DNA from 4 places in the Aeromonas sp. EU05-FHT14A05 genome. Region 3 is predicted to be linked to each of the others. Evidence: riboswitches for the same ligand, from Rfam matches in the RefSeq annotation. Region 3 holds a riboswitch; each other region holds the start of a gene.

Region 1 (7,741 bases), on a different contig from region 3:
TCTCCCTGGGCTTCCCCATGACGTTGCTGCTGGGGTTGCTCACCATGGCCATCTCCATCAGCGGCGTCCCGGCCCGGTATCTGGATCTGGTCGCCCATGTGCTGGCCCAGCTCAGGGCGTTGACGCCGACATGAGTCAGAGCAGCGCCCAGGACAAGACCGAAGAGGCCTCCACCCAGAAACGGCGCAAGGCGCGGGAAGAGGGGCAGATAGCGCGCTCCAAGGAGCTGAGCTCCGCCGGCCTGCTGCTGATAGGCGGGCTGGCCATGCAGTGGATGGTGCCGAGCTTCGGTCTTTTCTTTGCCGAGCTGATGAAGCAGCCCCAGCGCTTCAACTGGCAGGGGGCGCGGGATCCGCAGATGATGATCCAGTGGACCGCAGATGCGCTGATCGGCATGTTGTGGGTCCTGCTGCCGCTGTTCGGCCTGCTCGCTCTGTTGCTGGTCCTGCTCAGCATAGTGCCGGGTGGCATGGTGCTGGTCTGGAAGAAGCTGATGCCAAGCGGGGAGAAGCTCAATCCGCTCAAGGGGCTCAAGCGGATGTTCTCGACCCACAGCCTGATGGAACTGCTGAAATCCCTGCTCAAGGTGGTGCTGATCGGCGGCACCCTGGCCCTGATGCTCCAGCACCAGTGGCCCCTGCTGATGATGATGAACCGCATGCCGCCCCAGGCAGCGATGGAACAGGCGCTGCGCATCCTCTCTCAGGCATTTATCTTGCTAGGCAGCGTGCAGATGCTGATCGCCGTGCTGGATGTCCCCTATCAGCGCTGGTCTTTGAACAAGCAGTTGAAGATGACCAAGCAGGAGGTCAAGGACGAGCACAAGAACAGCGAGGGGCGCCCCGAGATCAAGGCCAGGATCCGCCAGGTGCAGGGCATGCTGGCACGGGCGCGCATCGAACAGCGGGTGCCCCAGGCAGACGTGATCATAGTGAACCCGACCCATTACGCGGTCGCCATCAAGTATGATCCCGCGCGGGCCAACGCCCCCTATGTGATTGCCAAGGGCATAGACGGCATGGCGGAGCGGATCCGCGAGGTCGCCAGGCAGCACGACAAGATGGTGATGAGCCTGCCGGAGCTGACCCGAGCCATCTACTACTCCACCCGGGTGGATCAGGAAGTGCCGGCAGGCCTCTACACAGCGGTCGCCTATGTATTGAACCACGTATTGCAGTTACGGGCCTATGAGGCAGGCAAGGGCAGAAAACCCAATCCCCTTGCCCCTTTGCATGTGCCGCCCGAGTTACGTCAACCTGAGAGGTAAGTTGTGAACTGGCGTGTATTGACCCAATCCTATACAGCTATCCCCATGATGCTGCTGGCCATCCTGGCGATGATGATACTGCCTCTGCCCGGTTGGCTGCTGGACGCCCTGTTCACCTTCAACATAGTGCTGGCGGTGCTGGTGCTGCTGGTCTCTGTCTCGGCCCGTCGCCCCCTCGATTTCTCCGTGTTCCCGACCGTGCTGCTGGTGGCCACCCTGATGCGGTTGTCCCTCAACGTCGCCTCCACCCGGGTGGTGCTGCTCCATGGTCATGAGGGCAACGAGGCTGCTGGCAAGGTCATCCAGGCCTTCGGGGAAGTGGTGATCGGTGGCAACTATGTGGTGGGTCTGGTGGTGTTCGTGATCCTGATGATCATCAACTTCGTGGTGATCACCAAGGGGGGGGAGCGGATCTCCGAAGTCTCCGCCCGCTTCACCCTGGATGCCATGCCGGGCAAGCAGATGGCCATAGATGCCGATCTCAACGCCGGGACCCTGGATCAGCACCAGGCCCGTGCAAGGCGGGAAGAGATCGCCAGGGAAGCGGACTTCTACGGCGCCATGGATGGGGCCTCCAAGTTTGTCCGTGGCGATGCCATCGCCGGCCTGCTGGTGCTGATCATCAACCTGGTGGGCGGGCTCGCCATAGGTATCTTCCAGCACTCGCTGCCGGTTTCCGATGCCTTCCGCATCTATGCCCTGCTTACCATAGGTGATGGTCTGGTCGCCCAGATCCCCTCACTGCTGATGTCCACCGCGGCGGCCATCATAGTCACTCGCGTGAGTGACGAAGGAGAGATGTCGGATCAGGTCGGCCAGCAGATCCTGGCTTCCCCCCGGGTCATCTATACGGCGGCGACCATCATGCTGATCCTGGGCCTGGTGCCCGGCATGCCCATGCTGGCTTTCCTCAGCTTTGCCGCCGTGCTGGCCTGGACCGGCTGGAGCGTCAGCCAGCGCCGGGCAAAGGACCCTGCCCTGGATGCGGCCGAAGAGTTGACGAGGCAGATGGTGCAGCCGGAGCCGCAGGGGCTGGACTGGCAGGATCTGCCGCCGGTGGATGCAGTCGCCATCGAACTGGGCTATCGGCTGGTGCCGCTGGCCGAGGCAAACAAGGGGGCCGAGCTGCTCGCCCGGGTGCGCGGTATTCGCAAGACGCTCTCCGAGCAGTATGGCTTCCTGCTGCCCGAGATCCGGGTACGGGACAACCTGCAACTGCAACCGGACCAGTATCGCATCAAGCTGTCTGGCATCGCCCTGGCCACGGGGAATGTGGATTGCCAGCGGCTGATGGCCATCAGCAGCGGGGAGACCTATGGGGCCCTGGACGGCGAGCTGACCCAGGATCCGGCCTATGGCATGAACGCGGTCTGGATCTCGCCGGACAACAAGGCCAAGGCGCTCAACCTGGGTTACTCCGTGGTGGACTCCGCCACCGTCATCGCTACCCATGCCAGCAAGCTGCTCAGGGAGCAGCTCGATGGGCTCTTCGGTCATGACGAGGTGGGCAAGCTGGGCCAGTATCTGGCCACCCAGTCGCCCCGCCTGGCGGAAGAGCTCAATCTGGCCCTGACCCAGATGCAGCAACTGCGGGTCTTCCGTCAGTTGCTCAAGGAGCAGATCAGCCTCACCGATATCCGCACCATAGCCACCACCTTGCTGGATGCGAGCGAGCTGACCAAGGACCCTGTGCTGCTGGCCTCGGACGTGCGCTGCGCCCTAAAGCGCCAGATCGTCAGGCAGGCGATCGGATCCCGCGACATACTGGCGGCCTTCACCCTGGATGATCGGCTGGAGCAGACTCTGCTGACGGCAATGAACCAGTCCCAGCAGCAGGGAAAAATCCAGCTGGACAGCTTCCCGGTCGACCCGCAATTGCTGGCACAGTTGCAGCAGAACATGCCGCTGGTGAAGGAGCAGTTGCAGCAGCAGGGGTATGCGCCCGTGCTGGTGGTCATGCCCCAGCTCAGGCCGTTGATCGCCCGTTATGCCCGATCCTTTTCAAAGGGTCTCAAAGTACTCTCTTATAACGAGATCCCGGAAGATTTGCGGGTCGAGGTAATTGGCACCCTGGGCTGAAGTGGAATTGCCACGCCCATATGCCGGCAGGAAGAGACTATTCCGCACATCTGCTTGAATTGTCATATAAAGCCGTTATGATGTGACGGCTTTTGACGCGACACAGACTGACAGTGAAAAAATAAAATAGAAACAGTCAGATGTGTCACATGGCTTAAGGACAACCAAGCCATGCCATCCTAATACGGGTCGTCGCATGATAAAGGCAAACTGAACTGAAAAGTCAGGACGCAAAGCCTCCGGTCTAACGGCATTGATGCTAATGATAGCGGGGTTACCAAGGTCATGATTCCAGCCTTGTTTTCATACCGATATAGGGTAAGTGCTCAATAAGAGGTGCTACCCCGTCCTGGTGCGTTTTTATTTTTTGAGCGTCAGTTCTGTTGATTGATTCATGTGCAATCACAGGTTCGGGTTAATATGTTTTCTGATTTATCTATCAAGGAAAATTCAATACCTGTCGGTATTGAATCTCATGCACATTTATTATTAGTTTCCTCTTCGTTATCAAATGGAGACGATATTGAGGGAATATTGTTGAAGGCAGGCTATCGCGTTTCTTGCCTGAATTCTGTCCCGCTGGCCAAGCAATTTCTCTCTCACCATTCAGCGGATCTCGTGCTGCTCGACATGGCGGTCATGACCGAGGCCGGACCCTCAATGGTGCAGGAGCTGGCGGGTACCGACTGCGTCATCCTGGTCAATGAGCACCAGGCCTATCTGGCGGCGGAGGCCATGCGGGCCGGCGCCATCGACTACATCATCAAGCCTTTCAGCCAGCACCAGATCCTCGATGTGGTGAGGGGAGCCCTGCGCCTGCGTCAGGCCATTCCCAACCTGATCGCCACCTCGCCCCTGAGCCTGCAGGTCTTGCAGCTTGCCAGGCGGGCTGCCAAGACCTCGGCCACCATCCTCATCGGCGGCGAGTCGGGGACGGGCAAGGAGCGGCTGGCCCGCTACATCCACGAGATGTCCAGTCGGGCGGGCAAGCCCTTCGTGGCCATCAACTGTGCTGCCATCCCCGAAGCCATGCTCGAATCCATCCTGTTCGGACACAGCAAGGGGGCCTTTACCGGCGCGACCGCCAGCCAGCAGGGCAAGTTCGAGCTGGCCCAGGGGGGTACCCTGCTGCTCGACGAGATCTCCGAACTGCCGCTCGCATTGCAGGCCAAGCTGCTGCGGGTGCTGCAGGAGAAAGAGGTCGAGCGGCTGGGCAGCCATCAGGTGATTGCGCTGGATGTGCGGATCATCGCCGCCAGCAACAGAGACTTGAGGGAGCTGGTGTTGCAGGGGGAGTTTCGCGAGGACCTCTTCTACCGGCTCGATGTGCTGCCCATGAGCTGGCCCGCCCTGCGGGAGCGGCCGGACGACATACTGCCGCTGGCGGAGTACTTCATCGAGCGCTACGCCGCCCAGCAGGGGTATCGCCTCAGCGAGAGCGCCTGCAAGCAGCTGCTCTCCTATGACTGGCCGGGCAATGTGCGCGAACTGGACAACGTGATCCAGCGGGCACTAATTATGGCTCGCGGATTGCATATTCAGGCGGTCGATTTGATGCTGCCCCATTATGCCGTCGAAGCCGACAACCTGTTACCGCAGACGCTTGCGGCCCCGGAGGGGCTCAGCGAGACCAAACGGCATGCCGAATTTCAATTCGTCCTGGAGACGTTGCGCCGTTTTCGTGGTCACCGGACTCGTACGGCCGAAGCCCTTGGGATGACGACCCGGGCACTTAGATACAAGCTGGCTGCCATGCGCGAGCAGGGCATCGATGTCGAGCAGCAGATTCAAAACTAAGGGATAACCGAGTGAAGATTGAGATCATGTCATCACAGGTGACGCTCCTGCAGCAGATGCAGGAAATGCAGCGCGTCGCCAGTCACACCCCTTCCATCGAGCCTAACGACGCCTCTGTTGTCTCGTTCAGCGACGCCATGCGTGACGTCGTCGGCCGGGTCAACGAACAGCAGAATGTCGCGTCCAGACTGATGACCGCCGTCGACGCGGGTCAGAGCGACGATCTGGTGGGGGCCATGGTGGCCAGCCAGAAGGCAGGTCTCAGTTTTTCCGCCCTGATGCAGGTGCGCAACAAACTGATGACAGGCTTCGATGACATCATGCGCATGCCGCTCTGAGGGTAGGTCATGACTGAATTGGTATCATCCTCGCCGGGGGCGTCGGGCTCCCTGATCGCCCGGGTACAGGAAGGGATGCGCAACTGGCGCACCCTGTCCCGGGACAACAAATCCATTCTGACCATAGCGCTGCTTGCCGCCATAGTGGCGGGCACCATAGTGGTGATCCTCTGGACCTCCAGCAAGAACTATGTGCCCCTCTACGGCAAGCAGGAGCTCTACGACACCGCCAACATCATGGAGATGCTGGAGAAGGAGCAAGTGCCCTTCCGGCTGGAGAAAAGCTCGGGCCAGATCCTGGTGCCGGAGAGCCAGCTCGCCCACGTGCGCATGGCGCTGGCGGCGCGCGGGGTCAGGGCGGCCATGCCGGCCGGCCTCGAGGGGCTGGACACAGTCACCGGTCTTGGCACCAGCGAGTTCATGGAAGGGGCGCGTTACCGCCATGCCCTGGAAGGGGAGCTGGCCAGAACCATCATCTCGCTGGATGCGGTGCGCAGTGCCCGGGTGCATCTGGCCATCCCCAAGCGAACTCTGTTTGTCGGCCGTGACGAAGAGAAACCCAGCGCCTCCGTGATGCTGGATCTGCAACCCGGCCAGTCCATGGAGCCGGGTCAGGTCGAGGCCATCGCCAACCTGGTGGCAGGCAGCATCTCGGGCATGAAGCCCGGAGCCGTGACCATAGTGGATCAGGCGGGCCAATTGCTGAGTGCCGAGCTTGGCGACAAGGCGGGATTCGGCAAGCAGAGCGTCCAGCAGATGGAATACGTGCGCAAGCTGGAGCAGTACATCCGCCAGCGTGCCAGCGACATGCTCCATCCCATGCTGGGCACCGGCAACTTCCGGGTCCAGATCGCCGCTGACGTCAACTTCAACGCGGTGGAAGAGACCCAGCAGCAGCTGGATCCCAACGGTGTGGTGACCAAGGAATCCAACAAGTCCGACAAGACCATAGATGCCCTGGCGCTCGGCATTCCGGGGGCCCTGTCCAACCGTCCTCCCGAGACGGCGCCCCAGACAGAAGCGGCTGCCGAGGGGAATGCGGCGGCGCCGGAGCCTGCCAAGAACGACACCCGCACCGAACGGCAGGAGGTCAGCAAGCAGTACGAGAACAGCCGCACCATAGTGCATACCCGCTATCAGCAGGGACGGCTGGAGCGGATGAACGTCTCCATACTGCTCAATCAGCAGAGCAGCCCCAAGGGGGGCTGGAGCGCCGAGCAGCTGGAGCAGATCCGCCAGATGGTGGAGCGCTCCGTCGGCTTTGACGGCGTGCGTGGCGATCAGATCAGCCTGCAGGTGTTCGACTTCACCGGCGCCGTGCCGGTGACGCCACCTGAGTCGAGCTGGCTGGAGACCCCTTACTGGCAAGACTCCCTGCGCTACCTGGTGGGTGGTCTGCTGGGGCTGACCCTGGTGTTCTTCGGCATTCGCCCCCTGGTGAAGCACCTGGTGCGCACCCAGCAATATCCGGATGCCGAGCCGGAACAGGAGCAGGATGAAGAGCAGGAACCGACCATAGGCCTCTCCATGCGCCGTGACGGGGATGACGAGGCTGACGGCACCGCGGTTGGCAAGAATCTGCAGCAGGCGGAATACAAGCTGGAGCCCCAGTTCTCCTCGCTGGATCTGGAGGCGCTGCCGGAGCCTGGCTCCGAGCTGGAGGTACAGCTCAAGCACCTGCAACTGCTGGTGGATAAAGACACTGCCCGGGTGGCGGAAGTGGTCAGACAATGGGTGAGTGGCAATGAACAACGGTAATCTGAACCAGAGCGCGGTCGACATCGATATCGACAACCTCGAGAAGGCCGCCATCCTGCTGCTGAGCATGGGCACAGAGGCGGCCGCCAAGGTCATGCAGAAGCTGTCGCGGGACGAGGTGCAGCGCCTCATCTCCAAGATGGCGGGCCTCTCCGGCGTGAGCTCGATAGAGGCAAAGTGGACCCTGCAGCAGTTCTTCAACCAGTATCGCGAGCAGAGCGGCATCGGCAGCGCGTCTCGTGAGTACCTGGAGCAGACCCTGGATCTGGCGCTGGGTCAGCGCCTCTCCCGCAGCCTGCTCGACAGTCTCTACGGGGATGCGATGAGCCAGGACATTCAGCGCCTGCAATGGGTGCCCGCGGATGTCTTGGCCCGCTTCTTTCGCAACGAACACCCCCAGATGCAGGCGGTGCTGCTCGCCTTCCTGCCGCCCCAGACCGCCTCGGCGGTACTCGATGCCCTGCCGGGGTCGGTCCATGACGATCTGCTGGTGCGGGTCGCC
Region 2 (7,741 bases), on a different contig from region 3:
ATGGCGGCCGAGTAAGCCTCTGCCATTGCTTGAAAAAGGGCTCCCGCAAGGGGGCCCTTTGCTTTTGTGCGGCGCTCAGATTCATGACATAAAACAGCGACATAGCGCCGCAGTTGGCGGTAAAAACAGCTAACTGCCTGAATTTTGACTAAACGCTCCAGCGGGCGTTATTTTTGGGTTGACAGCAAAGCGGGTGATGCCTATCATGCGCCTCCGTTGCCAGAGATAACTTTGGTAGCGCCGAGGTGAGTTGGGGTTATAGCTCAGCTGGGAGAGCGCTTGCATGGCATGCAAGAGGTCCGCGGTTCGATCCCGCGTAGCTCCACCAAACACTTAAGGCCACCGCATTGCGGTGGCCTTTTTGTTTGTTCGGGCATTTATTTTTTTCATGATAACTGCCTCTTCATTTACAAATCAAATGACCAAAATGAAAAAGCCCGCGGCTGTCGCGGGCTTTTAGCATTATTCAATGCGGATCATGACGAGTGCCGACGCCGCCAGGCCAGCGGCAACAGGGCCAGCAGCAGTGCCCCCATGGCACCGCCACCCCCCTTGCTCTCTTCCTTGAGCTTGAGGTCGACGATGACGGGGTCGTGGTCCGAGGCGCTGAAGGGGTTGTCCGACTTGATGAGATCGCCGGTGAAGGCGCCGCCATATTCGAACAGGTTGCTCTCGAAGGAGTTGATGTGCCAGTCGGCCACCGCCACCACCTTGTCTGCCAGCGCCGGGTTGGCGAGGGCGTAGTCCAGGGTGCCGAGCTCGGCCTCGTAGCTGTAGGAGATGGCCTTCGCCTGGTTGAACTTGACGTTCAAGTCCACTAGACCATAGCTCTTGCCCACCGCCTGGCCCATCTGCTCATAGGGCTGCTCGCCGATAAAGGTGTGGGAGGCGGAGCGGATCTGACGCTCCCCCGCGACCGGCGCATAGTCGGTCAGCACCCGGATGGGATCCTCCTTGGCGTAGGAGTTGAAGTCCCCCACCAGCAGCACCTGGCCCGGCATCTTGCTCACCGCCTCCCCCAGTACCCTGGAGGCGCTCACCCGAAACTCGGTGCACTTGCCCTGCAGATCCGCAGGCTCCGTCTTGCCATCCCCGTTCTCGTAGCAGCCCGATCCCTTGGATTTCAGGTGGTTGACCACCAGGGTCAGGGGGGCGTCGCTGCCCGCCACGGTGAAGCGCTGCACCAGGGAGTCCCGCTGACCGGCGCTCCTGGCGACGCCGCCCGTGGTGTAGCGCTGCTCAGGCAGTCGGATAACCTCGGCATCCCCGCTCGGGGTGAGCAGGGCGGGGCGATAGATCATGGCCACCATGATGGCGTCGCCGCCGAAGAAGCGCTCCTCGGTGAGCAGGGCCTTGGGCAGGGTGACGAAGGCGTAGTGCTTGCTCGCCTCTTTCTGGCGGGCGTTGAGGCTCTGCACCAGATCGTGGAGGGCGGCGTGCTCGTCGAAGCCGTTGTTCTCCATCTCCATCAGGCCGAGCAGATCGGCGTCCATCTCGGCGATGGCGTTGACTATCTTGGCGCGTTGCAACTGGAACTCCTCCAGGCTCTTGGCGCCGCGGTTGCAGCCCTTGGCGCTGTCCGCATCCGCCTGATCCGCGCAGAGCACGTTGAGGGCGCCCCCCACGCTGGAGTGGCTGGTGAAGTAGTTGAGCACGTTGAAGCTGCCGATCCGCAGGTCGCTGCCATGAGCCCGGGCCGGTGCGCCCTGGCGGTCGTTCTCGTCGGTGCGCAGCAGATCCCCCGCCGTGATGCGCTGATCCTTGGGCACGATCAGCCGGTATTCGTCATAGCTGTAGCCCACCATGGCCTCCAGGTTGAGCGGGGCATCGCCGATGCGCAGATAGCCCTGCTCCGGCTCCCAGGCTGGCAGCCAGGGGAGCTTGCCGTTGGCGGCCTTGAAGTCCGACTCGAGGAAGACGCGGTTGCCTGCGTTGGCCTCGGCCAGCGCCACGGCCTCTGGGCTGCCCGCCACATGGAGCTGGGTCGGCTTCATCAGCGGGGCGCCGTGGGCGAGCACCAGGTTGTTGCGCTTGGCGGCGTAGTCGTAGCTGAAGTTGCGGCTTATCTTGAGCGCGCTGTCCTCGTCGAGGCGCACCCGCATCCCCTCGTGGCGCTCCAGGGCCCGGGCCAGGGTCTCCCCTTCCAGCACCCGCAGCGCCGTGGCGGCCGGTGCCTCGCCCTGGGCCAACACCGCCAGGCGCGGGGCGCTGCCGTCAACCAGTGGCTTGAGCTGGGTGTGGCCGTAGAACTCCTCGACCCTGGCCTCCAGGCAGACTAGGGCGCCCGGCTGGATGCCCGGGTACTTGCTGGCGAACTGCTTGTCATTGAGGTTGACGAAGATGCCGTCCGACGTCTCGGGGTTGCCGTCCCCCTGCAGATCCTGCAGGTAGAAGCCTCTGTTCAGGCTCTCGCCGAGGGCGGAGACCAGGGCCTTGACCTTGACAGTCCCGGGGCTTTCAAACAGATCGCCCGGGACGAGCGGGCTCTTGTCGCCGCTGCCCTGGATGGCGGGGATGGGGGTGAGGGCGCTGTCGGCCGGGCAACTGAAGCCGGCGGCATGGAGAGACGGGGACGCGAGGGCGAGCCCCACGGCCAGGGACAGCAGGGTAGGTCTTCCTTTCATGGGTATTCCTTTTTTTATTTTTGCCAGTGTTTCCATAGCCTTGGCGCTTTGGCCAAGGGCGCGCATTGTCACATTTCTGGCAGCTCTGACCAGTGAGGCAACGCACATTATGGGGAGACAAAAGAGGCTGAGCCCGTTTTTTTGACGTGGCTAACAGATTGATATTAATGACTTAATAGTTAGTTGGCCGATTGAGGGGAAGTGTGAGCCGGCCGGCATTCACATATTTTCCTTAGAGAATAAAGATTGAGCGGTTGCCACTTGCTTCCTATACTCGAGCCGTTCCTCACGGAACCCAGGCAAAGGGCAAACCGGCAGTGATGCCGGGACGCAAAGCCTCCGATCTGCCCCAAGCGGGCCAGACAGCGGGGTTACCCAGGGTGACTTGAGGGTTTGTGGCCCGTCCATGGCCTGTTGTCGCTCCCTTGTTCCCTGTTGCGATTGCGCTTTTCCCGGTCTTAAAAGCCAAGACAAAACAAGGATGATAACAATATGCAACAGATCTTGAGGCCCAGCAGGCTCGCCATGCTGGTCGCCCTTGCGGCCGTCCCTGCCTGGGCGCAGGCCGCCTACCCCGCCTATCAGGCCGGCACCGCCTACAAGGCTGGCGACATCGTCAGCAACGCAGGCGCCCTCTATGAATGCAAGGAATTCCCTTACTCCGGCTGGTGCGGCGCGTCGCCCTACCACTACGAACCCGGTGTCGGCGCCGTCTGGGCCGATGCCTGGAAACTCTTTGGCGGCGAGGTGCCGCCGCCGGCCCTGGTGGTCGCCATCGGCTCCCCCGCCGTGGGCAGCAGCGTCAGCGAAGGGGCCAGCCTGGCCCTGGCGGTGACCCTGAGCGGCCCGGTCACGGCGCTCGCCCGGGTGGAATACCTGATCGACGGCACCCTGGTCGCCACGGCCACGGCCTCCCCCTGGAGTGCCAGCTGGTCTGCCGCCGGCGTGGGCAATCACACCCTCAAGGCCCGGGCGCTGGATAAAGACGGCAAGGTGCTGAGCGAGGCGGATTCGAGCTTCCTGGTCGCCGCCGTGGTGGCGCCCGAGGCCCCCAGGGTGAGTATCGCCAGCCCCGCCGCCGGGGCCAGGGTGACCCTGGGCCGCGCCCTCACCGTGAGCGGCAATGTCACCGACGCCAATGACGACGTCGCCAAGGTCGAGCTCTTCGTGAATGGCCAGAAGGTGGGCGAGGACAGCAGCGCCCCCTGGCAACTGAGCTGGACGCCCCAGAACAAGGGGCTGACCGGCCTCAAGCTGGTGGCGACCGACAAGGCAAATCTCTCTGGCGAGTCGGCCCAGGTGGATGTCCAGGTGGAAGAGGCGGCCCTGCCCCCCACCGGCGGCAACCTCTCCTGCGACGTGCGCCAGATCTACCGCGCCGACGGCAGCGAGTGCATGGGGGATGACCATGGCCGCCGCGTCATCGGTTACTTCACCTCCTGGCGCACCGGCAAGAACGGCCTGCCAGCCTACCTGGTGGGCGACATCCCCTGGGACAAGATCACCCACATCAACTACGCCTTCGCGGCGGTGGACGAGCAGAGCCACACCATCAAGGTGGATGACGCCGCCACCAAGCTGACCTGGAACGGGGTGCCGGGCGCCGAGATGGATCCCGAGTTCGCCTATCAGGGCCACTTCAACCTGCTGTCCAAGTACAAGAAGCAGTACCCGGACGTGAAGACCCTCATCTCCGTGGGGGGCTGGGCCGATACTCGCGGCTTCTACGCCGCCACCACCAAGGGTGACTGCTCGGTCAACACCGCCGGCATCAACGCCTTCGCCGACTCGGCGGTGGGCTTCATCCGCCAGTACGGCTTCGATGGGGTGGACATCGACTACGAGTACCCCACCTCCATGAAGGATGCGGGCAACCCCAACGACTTCCCGCTCTCCAACCAGTGTCGCGGCAAGCTGTTTGCGAACTATGAAGTGCTGATGAAGACCCTGCGCAACAAGCTCGACAGCGCCGGGACCGAGGACGGTCGCAAGTACATGCTGACCATCGCCTCACCGGCCTCGGCCTACCTGCTGCGTGGCATGGAAAACTTCCAGGTCACTCAGTACCTCGACTACGTCAACCTGATGACCTATGACTTCCACGGCGCCTGGAACCACTTCGTCGGCCACAACGCCGCCCTGTTCGACAACAAGGCGGATCCCGAGCTGTCCCAGTGGGGTGTCTACACCCAGGCCCAGTTTGGCGGCATCGGCTACCTCAACTCCGCCTGGGCGGCCCACTACTTCCGCGGCGCCCTGGCGGCGGGCAAGATCAACATAGGGGTGCCTTACTACACCCGTGGCTGGCAGGGGGTCACCGGTGGCACCCACGGCCTGGGGGGCAAGGCGGCGCTGCCGAGCCAGAGCGATTGCCAGCCGGGCACAGGTGGCAGCACCATCCCCTGCGGCAATGGGGCGGTGGGCATCGACAACATCTGGCATGATCTGGACAAGAACGGCAAGGAGATAGGCGGTGGCGCCGTGCCCATGTGGCATGCCAAGAACCTGGAGCACGCGGCCAGCCTCGGCATCACCACATTGCCGAGCTACGGCCAGGCCTGGGGTCTGGATCCCAACAACCCGGCCCACGTGATGCAAGGCCAGTATGTGCGTTACTACGACGACAAGGCCCACGCGCCCTGGCTGTGGAACGAGCAGAAGAAGGTGTTCCTCTCCACCGAAGATGAAGAGTCCATGGGTCACAAGCTCGACTACATAGTCAAGCGGGGTCTGGGGGGCGTCATGTTCTGGGAGATGGCGGGGGACTATGACTTCGACGCCGCGAAGAACGAGTACGTGATGGGCAGCACCCTCACCAGCCTCGCCTACGAGAAGTTCAGCAAGGCCGACAAGGCGGCCCTGAAGCAGAACGATCTGCCGGCCCCGGCCGCCCAGCTCGACATCGGCGTGAGCCTCTCCGGCTTCAAGGAAGGGGACTCCAACTACCCGATTAACCCGACCCTCAAGCTCACCAACAAGTCGACCCAGACCATACCGGGCGGCACCCGCATCGAGTTCCTGATGCCCACCTCCACCTCCGACACCATCACCGACCAGAGCGGCATGGGGTTGAAAGTGGTGGAGAGCGGCGGCAACCAGAACTCCGACGGCATCGCCAATGAGAAGGACTTCCACAAGGTGGCCCTGACGCTGCCGGCCTGGAAGGCCTGGGCGCCGGGCACCGAGGTGGAAGTGGCCATGACCTACTACCTGCCGGCCGCCGGCGTGCCGAGCGGCATGCGCCTGATTGCCGGCAGCCAGACCATAGGCCTGAAGTCCGACTTCCCGGCCCTGGCCGAGGCGGTGCTGGGCAGCAGTGGCGGTGGTGACGGCGGCAGCGGTGGCACCACCTGTGCCAGCCAGAACGTCAACCCGGCGGACTACAATGCCTATCCGACCTGGCCACGCGGGGATCACGCCAATGGCAACGACCGCATGACCAACGGCAAGGCGGTGTGGCAGGCCAACTGGTGGACCAGCAGCGAGCCCAAGGCGGGCGATGGCAGCTGGAAGCTGGTGTGCAACTACTGAGTTGTCCCGGCTGCTGTACCAGCAGCGAGCTCAGAGCGGGCGATGGCAGCTGGAAGCTGGTGTGCAACTATTGAGTTGTCCCGGATGCTGTACCAGCAGCGAACTCAGAGCGGGCGATGGCAGCTGGAAGCTGGTGTGCAACTACTGAGTTGTCCCGGCTGCTGAAGCGGGTGTGCAACTACTGATAATCGGTTGAGGGGCTTACCCCGCGTCAACCCAATGACCCAATCCGGAGCCCAGGCTCCGGATTTTTTTGCGCCTCATACAAGGAAGGGATCTCGTGACAATCGGGGGAGGGGACCATAAAAAAGACCGCTCCGAAGAGCGGCCAATTGCCACCAGGCAAGCTGCGGGGCTGACCCCCTTGTGGATGGGCAGTCGCCATGGGCGGATGCTTGCCCATGGCGTGCCGGTTTATTGAGTGACGGCGCCGCCCTGTTGCTCCTTCAGGAAGCTGATCCAGGGGGAGGCGCGACCACTGACGTTGCCATTCTGGGCGGCCTGGGTGAAGGCGCTGAGCGCCTCCTTGGGTTTCTGCTGCTCGAAGTAGGCGACCCCGGTCAGGAACTTCAGATCCGCCCGCTGCTCGCCGCTGGCATTGGCGGCGGGCTTGGCGGCCAGGGCGACCAGATCCTTGTAGCGTTTGCTCTGGATCATCATGCGCGCCATCTTCAGCTGCAGCTCTGCACTGGGGGCCAGCTGATAGGACTTGGCCAGGGTGTCGATGGCCGGATCCAGCTCCTTGGCCTGATGCCAGTAGTTGGCCAGCGTCTTGTAGTTGGCCGCGCTGCTCTCGATGGTCCCCTCCTTCATCGCCTTCTCCATCACGCGGGCGGCGCGGTGGGGAATGCCGGCGAAGGCCAGGTAGTTGGCGAGCCGCTGCAACTCGGCCGCCTCGGTCAGCATGCCGAGGTTGTAGGCGCCTTCCAGCGCCGCCAGGGCCTTGGCATCGTTGCCCGCCTGCATGTGCATGGCCGAGAGCTGGGTCCAGTACTTCTTCTTCTCCGGGTACTTGTCCACCAGGGCGGTCAGCACCTCGGTGGCCGGCTTGTACTGTTTCAGCTCGTAGTGGGCCGCCATCTTCAGCAGATACCAGGACTCCGGCGCCTTGCCCGCGGAGAGCTTGATCGCCTGATCCACCGCCGGTATGGCCTCCCGGTACTGCTTGAGCTGCACATGGGCGTTGGCCAGGGTGATGTAGGCGTGCGGGGTTGGCTTCTCCTCCTTGCCGAGGTTCGCAAACCACTCCTTCATGGTGCTGATGGAGCCCTTGAAGTTCCCCTCCGCCATATAGAGCTGGGCCAGGTTGTAGCGCACCTGCTGGGCCACCGGCTGCGGCAGGCCGCCGGTGGCGATGGCATCGGCGAAGTATCTGGTCGCTTGGCTGTATTTCTCCTGCTGGGCGGCCACGAAGCCCAGGGTCTGCAAAATGACCCCCTTGTCGTAGACCCGCTCGCCTGCGCCGGACAGCGCCTCCTGCAGCTTGGCATTGGCCTCGCCGTATTTCTTCTCGGTGATCAACGCCTGGGCCTTGTTGACCGCGCGGTAGGCGCGATCAGACAGGGCGGGCTGCTCGGCGGCCCAGC
Region 3 (7,741 bases):
GGGCCGGATAGAGGTAGCTCGGCAACAGCCCGCGAGGATCGTAATAACCCACCAGGGTCGTCACCGGCACCCCGAATGCCTGCGGCTTGCGTGCCACCCGAGTATCCACCACAGGCCCTTGGTGCCAGCGGCTGCCGTCCGAGGTGTAGCTCTTCTTGAAACCGCGGGAGACGGTGATCTGCTGGCCGTTGATGAAGAGGATGCTGTTGTAGCCGGCACCGTGCTCCACGGTCAGGATGCGCCCCGCATTCCCGGCGGCGGCAGGGGGCGCCTGGATGTTGCGCGTCCAGTTGCCGTCCCACATGGCTACCTTGACCAGATCATACTCCGCCAGCAGGGCCGCCAGCGTCGCCTCGCCCAGATCCTTGATGGGCGCATTTATCTGCTCCAGCTGCTCCACCCTGTGCTGGTAGGGCACCATGGTGGCGGTGGCGGCATCCCACTTGCTGAATCCGGTCGGGGAAGCGGCATCGAACACCGCCTTGCTCTCGAGGAAGCGCTGGATGATGGCGGCCGAGTTCGGGGTGTAGAGGGTGAAGCGGTTGAAGCCGGAGAAGGGCGAGCCACCCGCCATGGCATCGAAACCGAACGGGTGGCCCTCGAAAGGCGGCTGGCACTGACCGTCGAGGCAGGCGCTCTGGCCGCTGCGGCTGGCGCCGAAGTTGGGAATGAAGCGATTGCGATCCCCGTCCCAGCCCCAGCTCGAATTGACCGCCTCGGCGCTGCGGTGCACCGAGCCCTGGAAGCCGCCGACATAGTGGCCTAGGCCATAGTTGTGGCCCACCTCGTGGCTGAACTCGTTGCCAAGGGAGCTGTCGAGAGTGACTATGCCGCCCCCGCCCGACCCGCCGTGCACCTGGATGCCGTTGGCGTACTTGCCACGGCTGTTATGGGCCGCCAGCTGGGCCACCACATAGGGATGGCTGCTCTCCCCCTCGCCGGCCGTGCTGTTGATGCCGTAGTTCGCATTGTCTATCCCGTGGGAGATCAGCTCCTTGCCGATGCGCTGGCGCATGGTGCCCTCGTGCCAACCCCCCTGACCGGGATCGAAGTCGTTGAGCAGGGTGCCGTTTGGCAGCATCACCTCCGGCAGCGACAGGGGAGCATACTGGCTGACGATCAGCCGGCTGGTCGGCACCGTCTGGAAGTACTCGCGATGGGCTTCGGGATCCCTGGCGAAGGCAAACTGATCCCGGGGGGTGGTCAGCATGCCAAGGTCTATGGTGTGGATGAGCAGCTCGCTCGGGGCACCGATGGCGAGATCCGTCAGCTCGCCGCCGAGGCTTCCCTGATTGAACTGCAGACTCAGGCCTGGCCGGATCCACTCCGCCGGCAGCACCACGCTCCAGGCGTCGGTCGCATAGCGGATGCCATTGTTCTCGAGCTCCCCGTCACGGATCCACTGACCCCCGACGAACTTGAACTGCAGGGTCTGACCGCGGGAGAGCGTCACCTGGCGGCCGCTGTAGCGCACCGTCGAGTTGTAACCGGCATTGGAACTCGCGCGCACCATCTTGCCTTCCAGGGCGGCTCCCTCCGGCAGATAGATATCCCTGACCCATCGGCCATCGGCGGTCTTCACCTCCACCAGGGCATGCTGTCCCAGGCGATCCCGCAGCAAGCTCGCCGTGGCATCATCCAGCCGGGCCAGCTCGGCACTGCTGCTGATGACATTTGTGGTTCCCGCCGCCGGGGTGAAGTCGACCCCCTCTTCCGGCGAACCATCGAGGTAATAGGCCGTCTTCGGCAACTGCTCGGGCGGGTTGAAGCTAAGCGTCCCGAGGGCCTGCCCGGCGCCATCTCGCGCCGTCACCGTCATGGGCACGCCGGTCTCGGCTTGCAGCGGCCTGACCAGCAGCAGGCTCTTGCGCAAGGCGGTCAGCCTGGGCTGGCTGTCCCCTTCGGCGACATGGGCCGGCAGGATCTGGCTCTGGGCGAATTGAACCTGCGCCGCCAGGGATCCTTGCAGATCGTTGGTCGGTGGCTGGGTATTGAAGGGCAAGGAGGTGGGAGCCTGAACGGCAGCCAACAGGGGGCCGCTCGCCAGAGCGGCCATGATGAGGCTGGCTAACTGTGTTTTTGTCATTGTTATGGTTCTCGTTGTGGTGGGCATGTCCACATGCCCTGTTGCAGGAATCATTACAAAATGGGCGTCGGGGGCCAGGTCCTACCACCCGACCTGAGCCTCGGTTCTGGTTGCCGCACGGCGGCATCACCGCAGGCTGAAACAGGAATGAAAAAAGGAATGGGGCCCCAGGGCCCCATTCCTGATGGTCATAGGTTGCAGCTGGCGGCCCCCTGATCCAGCCAGACATCGTGCTTGCCGGGCTCGTTGCCCTTGGTCCAGTAGCGGGCCTGCCACTTGCGTCCCTTGTGGTTGGCGAGCTCACCGGCGCTGTAGGCCACGGCGGCATGCCAGCCGAGCTGCACCTGGCTCACCAGCTTCCACTGATCCGCCGTCTGGCTCGGCTCGTTGCCCTGAGTCCAGTACCTGGCCTGCCAGACCAGCTGGTGGTGGCTCACTTTGGTATCGGTGTTGTAGACGGTGCTGGCGCTCCAGGCTGGCCAGTAGGCCGCGTCCGGATCGGTGGCACTGCATTCACCACCGCTTGCCGGGGTGACGGTGAGCCGGGTCTGGCCCTGGGCATCCTGGGCGCCATCGGTCACGGTGACAGTCAGATCGTAATCCGTGCTGGCCACCACGTTGGGGCCTGTCACCACCAGGGTCTTGCTGCTCTGGCCGCTGGCGGTCAGACCGGCCGGTACGGTCCACTGGTAGCTGAGCGCATCCCCATCGGGGTCGGTGGCGCTGGCGGTGAAGCTCACCTGCATGCCCGACTGCACCGAGGCGGGAGCCAGCGCGGTCAGCACGGGTGGCTGGTTGGGCGGTGGTGCCTGGTGGGTCACCACCACGCGGTCCACGCCCGCCAGCCCCTGCTCATCGGTGACGGTCAGCTCGAACGTCAGCTGGGTATCTTGGGCGACCGTGCCCAGACTCAGCCTGGCTCGTGCCTGCTCCGCATCCCTCAGGGAGGTCTGCGGACCGCCGACCTGGCGCCATTGGTAGCGCAGGGCACCGTTCTCCGGATCCCGGGAGGCGGCACCGTCGAGCACCAGCTCGGCCGGGCCCGTGGTACGCATATCGCCACCGGCATTGGCCAGGGGGGGCTGGTTGGTAGCTGGCGGAGGCGACTCCGGCTCGCCACTCGCCTCGCTGACCCCCGCATCACCGGCCGCTATTCTCGCCTCAAGGGTCTGGTGCATGATGCGCCACTGGTAACCGAAGAAGACCCCCTCAAACCGCCCTCCCGTCATGATGTTGCTCATCCGGTAAGGCTCGTCTCCCGTGTGCGACAGCCCCAGGTTGTGGCCCAGCTCATGGGCCAGGGTCAACGACTGCCCATGGACGGTGACGTTGCCGGGGCAGGCGTATCGATAGCCAGCGCGCGGCGCACCATCTGTGGCTCCCATACCGACAGAGAGACCATTCCCCTGGTAGCTGCATGTCCTGCTGTCATCCTTGTAGCCGCGCAGCACATAGATGTTGGAGAAGACCTGTTCCGCGTTCGGGATCCAGCCCTCCCGCAGCGGCGCCGTCAGCTCCACAGTACTGGGTTCGTAGGCCTGGCCATCGCCATTCTTGTCCCATTCGTGCACCAAGATGCCGTTGTCCACCCAGCTGAGGCGGATGTTGTAGGGGGCAAAACGTCGGCTCATGTCCGCCATGATGATGCCACCGTCGTCCCACAGATGGCTCTGACGCTCGCCGGGGAAGGCGATGTAGCTGTAGGAGAGGCTGACCGTCTTGGGGGCGGTAACAAACAGTCGTACCTGATCCACCTGCCGATCATCGGCCAGGATTTCGAGGGTGGTCTCGCCCTCTGCCAGCCCCTGCAGCACCAGCCGATCCTGGGTCGCTCCCGGTACCAGTTGCAGACTGGCCAGTTCGGGGTTGGCGATGCGATAACTGAGCGCCACCGGTTGCGGACCCGGCACCTTGGCGATCAGCAGCGCCTCCGACTCGCCCTGACTGCTAAGCAGTTTCTGTTTCAGGGCAGAGTTGAAACCGGGATCGAAGGCCAGCTGGTTGGCAGGGTCGGGCAGCACCTGGGCATAGGGGTTCGCTTCGAGCGTCTGCTGCCCATCTGCCAGCAACCAGAGTTCCCCCTCCTCGTTGGTGCGGAAACCCTGTTCGTACTGACCGGTCAGATAGGTCAGGATGAATTCGTAATCCCGATCGGCCCGCACCTTGATGGGGGCTGGCAGGGTCAACTGTTTACCCGCTGCGAGCAGGACGCTGCCTTCATAGGCAGACTCGCCGCTCTCGATGTCGGTGAGGCGCAGGCTGAACTGACGGTTGCTGCCGCCCCAGACCCCCTCCTGCACCTTGAAGGTCGTGATCTCCAGCTCGTCCCCAGTCAGGGGGTGCCCGGTTGAGGCGATACGGATCGTTCGGCTCAGGCTCTGGCCAGGGAGAAAACGCAAGAGACCTGTAGTGGCGGGGCTCTCCTGCCAGAGGCTACCCAGCTTGTTGAGCTCACTCGGCACGGCCACGGCGGGATCATAGACGGTGACGGGCAATGAAAAGGTTGTGGTGCTTGCACCAACCCCCTGATAGCCCCCCATCTCGGGCAGGCCGTTATCCCGCACCTCGTATTTTGCCAGATAGCTGCCGACCTGCTGGGTGTTCACACCGCTGAGCTGTTTGATGCGGCCGCTGAGATCCCCATCATTTTCGTCCCAGGCCGTTATCCGGGGGGCGAAGGCCGCCCCGAGCGGCAGTTGCAAGGCGAAACCGTCGACCCAGGCCTCCTGGCTGTAGAGCCTTGGCTTGATCTGATCCTTGCGCCACTCCCCGGTGAGGGAGTTCTGCTGGGCTAGCGCCTGCGGCACCGCCCCTGCGGCCAGCAGGGCGAGCATGCCCCCCTGCATCGCCAGATTTACCTTGTTTTTTTTCATCTGCATTCCGTGATGTCCCTATTTTTGGCGCCTGCGTCGGTGGCAGGGGCGTCGTTGTTGTTGCGTTGACATGAGCACAGGGTTCGACCCTCTTCTCCCGCCGCCACTGACCGCGCTCACCTTGAGCGGCAGGGCGTGAGCCGGCGGGCTGAGCCCGGTGACGGCGAAGTTGGTTTCACCCCAGCCGAGGCGGGGTGTGCCAGGCGCGGCGACACGAAGGGGGGAGGCAAGCAGGGCGCCAACCAGACAGGTCGACAGTAAGGAGGGGTGGACTTTGCATGGCGAATAATCCTTTTTCGTTATTAGTCAATACGATAAGGACGACGTAACCAGCAGATGGTGCAAGATCTCCCCTTGGCAGAGGATCGATACGACCTGTGGCGGCCCCGCTGTCCTAGATCATGGATCCTTAGACCGGAAGCTTTGCGTCCCGGCCTTTCAGCCGGTTTGCCCTTATACACAAATTAATCAGTAGTGCGCCGCGATTATTCTCCATAGCCGCAGTCACTGCAAATGGCAGAGCGGGATCCTGACTGGGCGTTCTATCAGGAAATGCCCCTGAAGGCAGGGTTAAGCTCGGCGTGAGAGCGGATGTCAACCATCCAACTCACTCCATTGAAAGCGTTTTCAAGATGAAAATATTTTTTCAACTTCGGGTGAAATGATTAATTCTCTAGCAAAGACTGACGCCGATGGCCATGGCTGGCGACTTATCCGCCCCAGGCCGAGGTCAGCCCGCGAAACGCCACAGGAAAAAGGAGTGGGGCCAAGACCCCACTCCTTATGACCATCAGTTGCAGCTGGCAGCCCCCTGATCCACCCAGACGGCGGCCTTGCCGGGCTCATCGCCCTTGGTCCAGTACTGGGCCTTCCACTTGCGACCATTGTGGTTGGTGAGATCACCGGCGTTGTAGGCCACTGCGGCATTCCAGCCGAGCTGCACCTGGCTCACCAGTTTCCACTGATCGGCGCTCTGGCTTGGCTCGTTGCCCTGGGTCCAGTACTTGGCCTGCCACACCAGCTGGTTGTGGCTCACCTTGTCATTGGTGTTGTAGACGGTGCTGGCACTCCAGGCCGGCCAGTTGGCCGCATCAGGATCGGTTGCCTCACAGCCGCCGCCTGTACTGGCTGGCTTGACGGTCAGGCGGGTGCCGGCACTGGCATCCAGCGCCCCATCGGTCACCACCAGACTCAGGTCATAGAGAGTGTCGCTGGTGACGTTCGGGCCCGTGACCACCAGGGTCGCGCTGTCCTGACCGGTGGCAGTGAGCCCCGCTGGCAGGCTCCACTGGTAGCTCAGGGCATCACCGTTAGGATCGGACGCCGTGGCCTTGATGGTCACCTGCTTGCCGGACTCGACGGTGGCACTGGCCGGTACGCTGACCACGGGGGGCAGGTTCGGCTGCGGCGCCTTGTTGGTCACCACCACCTGATCCTTGGCACTGAGGTTGTGATCGTCGGTCACGGTCAGCTCGAACACCAGATTGATGTCGGTAGTGGCAGCGTCCAGCACCACCCGGGCCTTGGCCAGGGTGGCGTCCAGCAGGCTGGCCTGGGGCCCGGAGACCTGCTTCCAGCTGTAGGTCAGCGCACCGCTTTCCGGATCGTGGGAGGCGCTGCCGTTGAGGGTCACCTCGGCCGGGCCTGTGACGCTCAGATCGCTGCCGGCATTGGCCACCGGCGGCTTGTTGACCGGCGGCAGCGTACCCTCGCCGTGGCCCAGCCCCTCGTGCATGGCGTTGAGGATGTCGCCGTTGTCCGCGTCTATCTCCCAGGCGAACAGGCCGCCGAGCTGGTTCGCCAGCACGTACTGCCCCTTGGCCTTGACCGAGCGGTCGTTGTCGAAGCTGATGAGATCGCCGCTGCTGGCCTTGAACACATAGGGGGCCTCGGCCGACTCGTCATAGCCCAGCTCCCAGCCTGCGCCCATGCGGTTGTTGACGATGTCGCGATAATCCACCACGCCGTTTTCCCAGGTGCCGCTGACCGGCCCGGTCGCGGTGCCGGTGAAGGGATTGCCGGCCTGGTAGTTCTTCACCCCGGTCCAGCCACGGCCATACATGGCCGCCCCCACCACTATCTTGCCCGGTGTCACCCCCTGACCCAGCAGCGCCTTGACGCCCTTGTCGGTGGTGTACTTGGTGGCCGGATCCCAGCTGGAGGCAAAGAGGTTGGTCTGGTGGGCCAGATTCTGCAGGTCGAAGGCGCCGCTGAAGTCGTAGCTCATCAGGAAGATGTGGTCCATGTACTGCTGGGCCGCCTGATAATCGACCTTGGCAATCTTGTCACCGCCTGCGCTGATGGCCGAGGTGAGCTCATACTGGCGACCGGTCTCTGCTTCCAGCTCGTCGAGCATGGCGCGCAGCTCCTGCATCAGCACCACATAGGTGGCACCATCGTTCGGACCGCCCAGGCTGGGGTTGGCACCCTGGCCACCCGGGAACTCCCAGTCGATGTCCACCCCGTCGAAGAATTTCCAGGTCTGCAGGAACTCTTTGACCGAGGCGACGAAGGTGTCACGCTTGGTCTTGTCACCCAGGAAGTAGAAGGGGTCGGAGAGGGTCCAGCCCCCGACCGACGGCAGGATCTTGAGGTCAGGGTGGGCCTGCTTGAGGGCCATCAGGTTGCCGAAGTTGCCCTTGTAGGGTTCATCCCAGGCGCTGAGGTTACCCTGGGACATCTGGATCGCCGCCCAGGGATCGTGGATGGAGACCTTGAAGTCCTCACGACCGGCACAGGAGCGCTGCAGCGCCTCGAAGCTGCCTGAGATCTCCTTGAGGCT
Region 4 (7,741 bases), on a different contig from region 3:
ACCCCATAGGGGTGGTGATCGCCCTCACCTTCATCGGGTTGCCGTTTGTGGTGCGCACCCTGCAGCCCGTGCTGCGAGAGGCGGAGACCGAACAGGAGGAGGCCGCCGCCAGCCTTGGCGCCAATCGCTGGCAGACCTTCGCGCGAGTGTTGTGGCCTACCCTGATCCCGGCGCTGCTCACCGGCTTCGCCCTGGCGTTTGCCCGCGGGGTAGGGGAGTACGGCTCCGTCATCTTTATCGCCGGAAATTTGCCGATGGTGTCGGAAATCGCGCCGCTGATGATCATGAGCCACCTGGAGGAGTATGACTACGCCGGTGCCTCGGCCATCGCCTCCATCATGCTGCTGATCTCGTTTGTTTTGCTGTTGTTCATCAACAAGTTGCAGGCCTGGAGCTGGTCTCGCATCGGAGGGAGCCGGATATGAACGCATCCAACGCAAGCCTGGATCTGGCCCTCGATGGGGCGCCTGCCACTCAGGTACGCCAGCCTGCCGTGACCCGTGAGCCCGCCTGGGTGAAGTGGCTGCTGATCAGCGTCGGGCTGGGCTGGTTCGCCGCCCTGCTGTTGCTGCCGCTGGCCACCGTCTTTATCCAGGCCCTGAGCCCGGGCCTCGCCTTCTTCTGGCATGCCATCAGCGAGCCGGATGCCCTGAGCGCCCTCGGCCTGACCGCCCTGGTGACCCTCTGCTCCGTGCCCCTCAACCTGCTGTTCGGGCTGGCGGCCGCCTGGGCCATAGCCCGTTTCCGCTTCCCGGGCCGGCAGCTGCTCGTCACCCTCATCGATCTGCCGTTCTCGGTCTCGCCCGTGATAGCGGGCCTGATGTTCGTGCTGATGTTCGGCAGCCGCGGCTGGTTCGGCGACTGGCTGAGCGAGCACGACATCAAGATCATCTTCGCCACCCCGGGGATCATATTGGCGACCACCTTCATTACCGTGCCCTTCGTGGTGCGCGAGCTGCTGCCCCAGATGGAGGCCCGTGGTCCGGAAGAGGAGGAAGCCGCCATCATGCTAGGGGCGAGCGGCTTGCAGATGTTCTGGCGGGTCACCCTGCCCGGCATCCGCTGGGGCCTGATGTACGGCCTGCTGCTCTGTACCGCTCGGGCGGTGGGGGAGTTCGGCGCTGTCTCCGTGGTCTCCGGCCACATTCGCGGCCAGACCAATACCCTGCCGCTGCACATCGAGATCCTCTACAACGAGTACCAGACCGGTGCCGCCTTCGCGGTGGCGAGCCTGCTGGCCCTGTTCGGGATCTTCACCCTGCTGGGGGAGACCCTGCTGGCCCGGCTGCGTGCTCAGCCCACCCAGTCCCATTGATATGGCCTGGTCTGCCTGCTGGCAGGCCAGCCCGGATAACCATGAATCCGGTTTAACGGTTTAGAGAGGCAGCCATGAGCATTCAGGTACAAGGACTCAACAAGCATTTCAATCAGTACGCGGCCCTGGCCGACATCAACCTCGATTTTCACGACGGCGAGCTGGTCGCCCTGCTCGGTCCCTCCGGTTGCGGCAAGACCACGCTGCTGCGGATCATCGCCGGGCTGGAGCAGGCCGACAGTGGCAACGTCATTATCCGCGGCGAGGATGCCTCGGATCTCCACGTGCGCGAGCGCAACGTCGGCTTCGTGTTCCAGCACTATGCCCTGTTCAGGCACATGACTGTGTTCGAGAACGTGGCGTTTGGCTTGCGGGTCAAGCCGCGTTCCGATCGGCCGAATGAAGCCAGCATCCGCGCCCGGGTCAAGGAGCTGCTGGATCTGGTGCAGCTCAGCCACGTGGCCGAGCGCTACCCGACCCAGCTCTCCGGTGGCCAGCGCCAGCGGGTCGCCCTGGCCCGCGCCCTGGCGGTGCAGCCCAAGGTGCTGCTGCTGGACGAGCCGTTCGGTGCCCTCGACGCCCAGGTGCGCAAGGAGCTGCGCCGCTGGCTGCGGGAGCTGCACGACGAGCTGCACGTCACCAGCCTGTTCGTGACCCACGATCAGGAGGAGGCGCTGGAGGTGGCGGACAGGGTGGTGCTGATGAACGCAGGGCGGGTCGAGCAGATCGGCACTCCGGCCGAGGTCTATGACCAGCCCGCCACCGCCTTCGTGCACAGCTTCCTCGGCAGCGTGAACCTGTTCCGCGGCCGGGTGGCCGGGCAAGGGCTTGGCATAGGTGAGCAGCAGCTGGGCGGCCCCATCAGCTCCCAGCTGGCACAGGGCAGTGCGGCCATCGCCTATGTGCGCCCCCACGAGCTGGAGATATTGCCGGCGGATGCACCGGGTGGCATCAGCGCCACCATCACCCGTCTGATGCCCATGGGGCCGCGGATCCGGGTGGAGTTGCGCGGGGATGGCGAGACCAGGGGGGCTCACTACGAGGCCGAGCTGAGCAAGGAGGCCGCCCGTGCCTTCGCCCCCGGCCAGGGGGTGCGTCTGGTGGCCCGACATGCGCAGCTCTATCCCGACTACCAGATTTGAGGGCGAGCGCCCAAGACGAGACTCTTTTCAGGCTTGCAGCCGGACTCTGATCCGGCCACCCAATAACAAGAGGGCGGTGGCAGCATCCACCGCCACTCAGCGCAGGAGGCGATGAGGTGAATTTTCAGCAATTACGCATTATCCGGGAAGCGGCGCGGCGGGATTACAACCTGACCGAGGTGGCCAATGCCCTCTTTACCTCCCAGTCCGGGGTCAGCCGCCATATCCGCGAGCTGGAGGAGGAGCTGGGGCTCGCGCTCTTCATCCGTTACGGCAAGCGGCTGCTCGGCATGACGGAGCCGGGCAAGGAGCTGCTGGTGATCGCCGAGCGCATCCTGGGGGACGCCGACAATATCCGCAAACTGGCCAGCACCTTCGCCAACCGGGATTCGGGGCGGCTGCTGGTAGCGACCACTCACACCCAGGCGCGCTATGCCCTGCCCCGTGTGGTGAAGGCGTTTCGCGAGCAGTTCCCCCTGGTGCAGCTGGAGCTGCGCCAGGGCAGCCCGGAGGAGATAGTGCGGCTGGTGCAGACCGGCGAAGTGGACATCGGCATCAGCAGCGAGCAGCTCGACAAGAGCGAAGGCGTGGTCGCGTTTCCCTACTACCGCTGGCACCACAACATAGTGGTGCCGGAGCAGCACCCCCTCACCGCCGAGCGGGAACTCACCCTGGCGGCCCTGGCCCATTGGCCCATAGTGACCTATCAGGCGGGCCTGACGGGGCGGGTGCGGGTGGATGAGGCCTTCACCGAGGCGGGGATACATCCGCAGATCCTGCTGACCGCCCAGGACTCCGACGTCATCAAGACCTATGTCGAGCTGGAGATGGGGGTGGGCATACTGGCGGACATGGCGTTCGATCCCCAGCGGGACAAGGGGCTGGTGCAGCTCGACGGTAGCCGGCTGTTTGCGCCGCACACCGCCTGGATCGGCCTCAAGCAGGGGCAGTTCCAGCACAACTTCACCTGGCAGTTCATCCAGCTCTGCAACCCCGAGCTGGCGCTGGCGGAGATCCAGGCCAGGGCCATGAGCAACGAGCCCCTGCTCGATTACCAGATCTGAATGGGGCGCATGGTCTGAGAAAGCAGGGAGCCCTTGGCTCCCTGCTTGCTTAATCGAGGCTTCAGCCAGGCCCAGAGCCTCGTTCATTGGTTAGCGCTCGCTCTGGGGACCCAGCATGCGATACAGGGTGCGATCCCCCTTGATCCTGTGATGGTAGAGGGCGGCGGCCACGTGCAGCAGGACCAGCGCAGCCAGCGCCAGGCAGCCGAGGCGATGGACGCCAAAGAAGAAGGCGTTGATCTCCGGTGAGCCGATCGGGTTGGCGACCGGGTAGAGCCAGAACAGGGAGTAGCCCTGCTCCAGCATCAGGAAGCCGCTCAGCAGCACCACAAACATCAGGCCGTAGAGCAGGGCGTGCGCCAGCCTGGCGGCGGGATGGTGAGGCTGGGTCTGATCTTCGGGCAGGGGCGCGCGCCAGTGCCGCCAGCCCCAGCGCAGCAGGAAGAGCGGGGTGATCAGGGTCGCCATCGACATGTTCAGCACCGACAGAAACTGAAACAGCCTGGGGTGGCTGTCGATCACCAGGTGCATCAGGTAGCCCGCCAGGGTGGCGTAGAGGATGACGGCGGCCATCAGCCAGTGCAGCAGGCGGCTCAGGGGGTCATAGTAGTGTTTCGTCATGGGATTTTTCCGACTGGGGCCCAGGGTGCAGAGAGGCACAGGGAGCCCGGATGACAGGCACAAAAAAGAGGCCGCTCGGGCCTCTTCTGCTTGCGGGGGATCAGTTCACCAGGGTCCAGGCATCCTGCCAGTTGGTGCCCACGCCGGGCTCATACTGGGTCGCCGTGCTGGTCCAGATAGTGCACCAGCCGCTGTAGGGGTAGGGCTTGCACTGGTAGATCTTGCCATCTTTCGGCTGCAGCACCTTGGTGCCTGCTGCATAGGATTTGAGTCCCTCCGGGAAGCTGTACTGGTAGTCACCGCCGCTGGCGGGATCCTTGAACATCAGGTCCAGGGTCTGCTGCAGGGGGGCACCGCCCGCCTTCGGCTTGCCCTCGATCACCAGCTGGTGGTGGCCGGCGCTCAGACCGCCGACCGCCATGGTGAAGCTCTGGCTGCTGTCCTTGATGTCGGCGCCGGTCTGGCCCTTGGCGGCGCCGCCATGGTCATACAGGGTGTTGGTGACCGCGAGATCCCCCTCGGCCGTGACGGTGAAGTTGAGGGTGACCTTGCCGTTGTCGAGCAGGTATTCGCTCTCCAGCCCGCTCACGCTGATGCTGTTGCCCACCGGGGGTTGCTGCTGCTCGAGCTGGACCTCGACCCGCTGCAGGTTGCTGCCCGCCTTCAGGTAGACCGGGTTCTGGCCGTAGACCGGGTTGAACTGACCATCTGTGCCCTGCTGGCCTGCGCGGATCTGGCTCTGCTCGGCGTTGATCCTGGCGGCCAGATCGTGGGCCCAGTTGTTCTTCTGACCCTGCTCGGCGGAGCCTATGGTCAGCACTGTCTGCAGATCGGTGCGCTCGCCGTTGGCGTCGAATACCCGGGTCTTGGCCTTGTCGCCGACCACCAGATCGGTGGAGGGGTAGATGGTCCCGCCCTGGCTCCAGGTCAGCGGCGGCTGGGTGCCGCCATCGAACTGGGCGTCGATGAGGTTGTAGAAGCTGTTGGCGGTATCGCCCACCTCCCAGACCCCGAGGATGACCTGGTAGCCGGTGCGCGCCGGCAGGGTGCACTGATGGGTGACCTGCTTGGGCGGTTGCACCATGCCCCCGTCGATGACGCAGAACGGATTGAGATCGAAGGAGTCCCTGGTCAGGGGCTGGCTCGGGTTCCACTCCTGCTTGGTGAGGTAGTAGCGCCAGTTGCGGGTCACGTGGTTGGCGGTGAAGGTCCAGCCGATGGCGAAGGGCCCGGCCTGCACCTGGCGTTTGGTCCAGCGATCGCTGGTCTGGACATCGAGTTCACCGAATTGCGGATGCCCGGCCGAGGCGATCTGGCCGTCGGCGGGGCCGCCATCGGGGAAGCCGGACGGCGCCTCCAGGCTCTGGGGCTCCCATTGAATGGCGCCACACTGGCTGTTGCCGCCGGTCTTGCACAGATAGTTGCGCCCTTCCGGCTGGCTGATGTAACCGTGGGCGAGCACGCCGCCGCTGGCCAGCAGCGCCAGCGCCGCGGCCACATGATTGAGTTGAATTTTTGCTGCCATACATTCCTCTGTTCGGTGATGTGGGCAGTCAAGTTGGCAGGGGAATTCCCCGTGACACACCTGGGTGTGGCAACCCCGCTATCCTGGACGACATGTCTTTAGACCGGAGGCTTTGCGTCCTGGCCTTTCAACCAGTTTGCCAAATGACTACATAAAGGGTCAGGGTGCCGCCCTTGAGGACGGCGCCACCATGATGGCTTCTTTTGATTAAATTATTAAGTGTAAATCTTTACAGCTTGACCTCATCGGAGTAGAGCAAACACTTAACACTCTGTTTTTAAAATTATATTTAATTCATCAAGTTGGGTTTTGTTTCGCCAGCTCAGTAAAAAGATGCAAAATCGCGACATTTTTCATCAATGAAAAAATCCCCTGCCGGCGAGGCCGGCAGGGGATGGGACTGTGTCAGACGGTCAGTGGTGCGGGTACTGGTCTGGGCGGCGGGTGGACGAGGGGCGCGGGGCCTGACCGGGCGCCAGATCCCGGGGGAGGCCATTGCCGAGCCTGAACACCGCCAGCCGCTCGTCCAGGCTGCGCGACAGTCCGGCCAGCAGCTCGCTCTCCTGGGCCAGCTGGGAGGCGGCCTGGGACATCTCGAGCGCCGAGTCGTTGATGCCGTTGACGTTGCGGTTCATGTCTTCCGCCACCATGCTCTGCTGCTCCGCCGCCGTAGCTATCTGGGTCGCCATGTCGCTCACGTGCTGGATGTGGTTGACGATGAGGGAGAGATCCTGCCCCGCCTTCTCGGACTGGCCGACGCTGCTCTCCGCCAGCTTGCGGCTGGCATCCATGGCGCTGGCGGCGGTCACCGCCCGCTGCTGCAACTGGGTGATGGTGCTCTGGATCTCCTCGGTGGAGTGGCGGGTGCGGCTGGCCAGCTGGCGCACCTCGTCGGCCACCACGGCGAAGCCGCGACCCTGCTCGCCGGCCCGGGCCGCCTCTATGGCGGCGTTGAGGGCCAGCAGATTGGTCTGATCCGAGATGGCGCTGATGACGGCGGTCACCTCCCCTATCTGCATCACCCCCTCCTTGAGTCGATTGACCTGATGGGTAGCCTGCTCCACCTCGGTGGCGAGCGCCTGGATGCCGTGCACGCTGGCGTGGACGTCTTCGTTGCCGAGCCCGGCCTCGCTGGTGGCGTCCCGGGTGTCGCGGGCGGTGTTCTCGGCGTGGCCCGCCACATCCGAGATGGTGGCGCTCATCTCGTTCATGGCGGTGGCGAGCTGGGCCAGCTGATCCCGCTGGCTGTTGACCGCCTGGTTGGTCTGCTCGGCGGAGGCGGCGATGCGCAGGGCGGCATCCGCCACGTTGCGGGCCCCCTGGCTGGCTTCCAGCAGGGCGCGGCGAATGGCGTCCAGCCCCTGATTGGTGCTGGTGGCGACGGCCCCCAGCTCATCCTTGCCATGCACCGGGATGCTCACCACCAGATCCCCGGCCGCCACCTGGGCCATGGCCCCCTTGATCTCGGCGAGCGGCCTGACGATGGAGCGGCTGATGGCCACTCCAAGCCACCCCATCAGCAGGATCACCAGCAGGGTGGCCCCTCCCATCAGCTCATACTGGGACCAGATGGTGGCCTCTATGTCCTGCAGCAGCACGCCCGAGCCCAGGATCCAGCCCCAGGGCTGGTAGCCGGCCACCAGGGACATCTTCTGGGCCGCCTCGCCGGAGGGGGAGAGCCACTGGTACTCCAGGCGGCCCTGATGGCCGCCCTTGCCGAGATCCACCATGCGCTGCCAGTGGGATTCGGCGGGTGTCCCGCCCATCTGCTGGCCGACCAGCTCGGGCTTGGCAGGGTGCACCACCACCCGGCGATCCTCGTCCAGCACGAACAGATAGTTGTCCCCATCGAAGCGCATGCTGTCGAGCATGGCCTTGGCTTGTGCCTGGGCCTCTGGGGCGGGCAGGGTGGCGGCCAGGGTCTGGATCCGGCTCATGGCGAGATCCAGCACCGCCTGCAATCTGGCTTCCCGCTCACTCATCAGGTTGCGATGCAGGGCACTGGCGGAGATGAGCAGCAGTGCGATGAAGCCGACCAGCGCTACCGAGAGCAGCAGCATCAGTTTGCGACTCA

Evidence for each region. Region 3 has a riboswitch for cyclic di-GMP ahead of AC3WR3_RS15585 (PKD domain-containing protein). Riboswitches for the same ligand answer to the same signal wherever they lie in the genome.
Region 1: it holds a riboswitch for cyclic di-GMP, as region 3 does, so the genes downstream of both, lafK (lateral flagellar response regulator transcription factor LafK) here and AC3WR3_RS15585 (PKD domain-containing protein) in region 3, are expected to answer to the same signal.
Region 2: it holds a riboswitch for cyclic di-GMP, as region 3 does, so the genes downstream of both, AC3WR3_RS07210 (glycosyl hydrolase family 18 protein) here and AC3WR3_RS15585 (PKD domain-containing protein) in region 3, are expected to answer to the same signal.
Region 4: it holds a riboswitch for cyclic di-GMP, as region 3 does, so the genes downstream of both, gbpA (N-acetylglucosamine-binding protein GbpA) here and AC3WR3_RS15585 (PKD domain-containing protein) in region 3, are expected to answer to the same signal.

The regions. Positions count from the first base shown of each region.
Region 1 covers NZ_JBYTDH010000010.1:135,714-143,454, reverse strand. Annotated here, with positions in the region: gene lfiR (lateral flagellar biosynthetic protein LfiR) at 1-134, shown strand, start outside; gene flhB (flagellar biosynthesis protein FlhB) at 131-1,267, shown strand; gene lfhA (lateral flagellar biosynthesis protein LfhA) at 1,271-3,346, shown strand; cyclic di-GMP riboswitch class I at 3,541-3,628, shown strand; gene lafK (lateral flagellar response regulator transcription factor LafK) at 3,881-5,143, shown strand; gene lfiE (lateral flagellar hook-basal body complex protein LfiE) at 5,155-5,481, shown strand; gene fliFL (lateral flagellar M-ring protein FliFL) at 5,500-7,239, shown strand; gene fliGL (lateral flagellar motor switch protein FliGL) at 7,226-7,741, shown strand, end outside.
Region 2 covers NZ_JBYTDH010000004.1:5,443-13,183, forward strand. Annotated here, with positions in the region: gene gltX (glutamate--tRNA ligase) at 1-15, shown strand, start outside; tRNA gene AC3WR3_RS07200 (tRNA-Ala) at 253-328, shown strand; gene AC3WR3_RS07205 (ExeM/NucH family extracellular endonuclease) at 477-2,624, opposite strand; cyclic di-GMP riboswitch class I at 2,920-3,003, shown strand; gene AC3WR3_RS07210 (glycosyl hydrolase family 18 protein) at 3,117-6,155, shown strand; gene AC3WR3_RS07215 (tetratricopeptide repeat protein) at 6,570-7,741, opposite strand, start outside.
Region 3 covers NZ_JBYTDH010000011.1:52,992-60,732, forward strand. Annotated here, with positions in the region: gene AC3WR3_RS15580 (M66 family metalloprotease) at 1-2,086, opposite strand, end outside; gene AC3WR3_RS15585 (PKD domain-containing protein) at 2,275-4,959, opposite strand; cyclic di-GMP riboswitch class I at 5,336-5,421, opposite strand; gene AC3WR3_RS15590 (glycosyl hydrolase family 18 protein) at 5,750-7,741, opposite strand, start outside.
Region 4 covers NZ_JBYTDH010000019.1:60,165-67,905, reverse strand. Annotated here, with positions in the region: gene cysT (sulfate ABC transporter permease subunit CysT) at 1-425, shown strand, start outside; gene cysW (sulfate ABC transporter permease subunit CysW) at 422-1,315, shown strand; gene AC3WR3_RS19745 (sulfate/molybdate ABC transporter ATP-binding protein) at 1,390-2,457, shown strand; gene cbl (HTH-type transcriptional regulator Cbl) at 2,574-3,521, shown strand; gene AC3WR3_RS19735 (cytochrome b) at 3,612-4,142, opposite strand; gene gbpA (N-acetylglucosamine-binding protein GbpA) at 4,243-5,667, opposite strand; cyclic di-GMP riboswitch class I at 5,733-5,818, opposite strand; gene AC3WR3_RS19725 (methyl-accepting chemotaxis protein) at 6,081-7,741, opposite strand, start outside.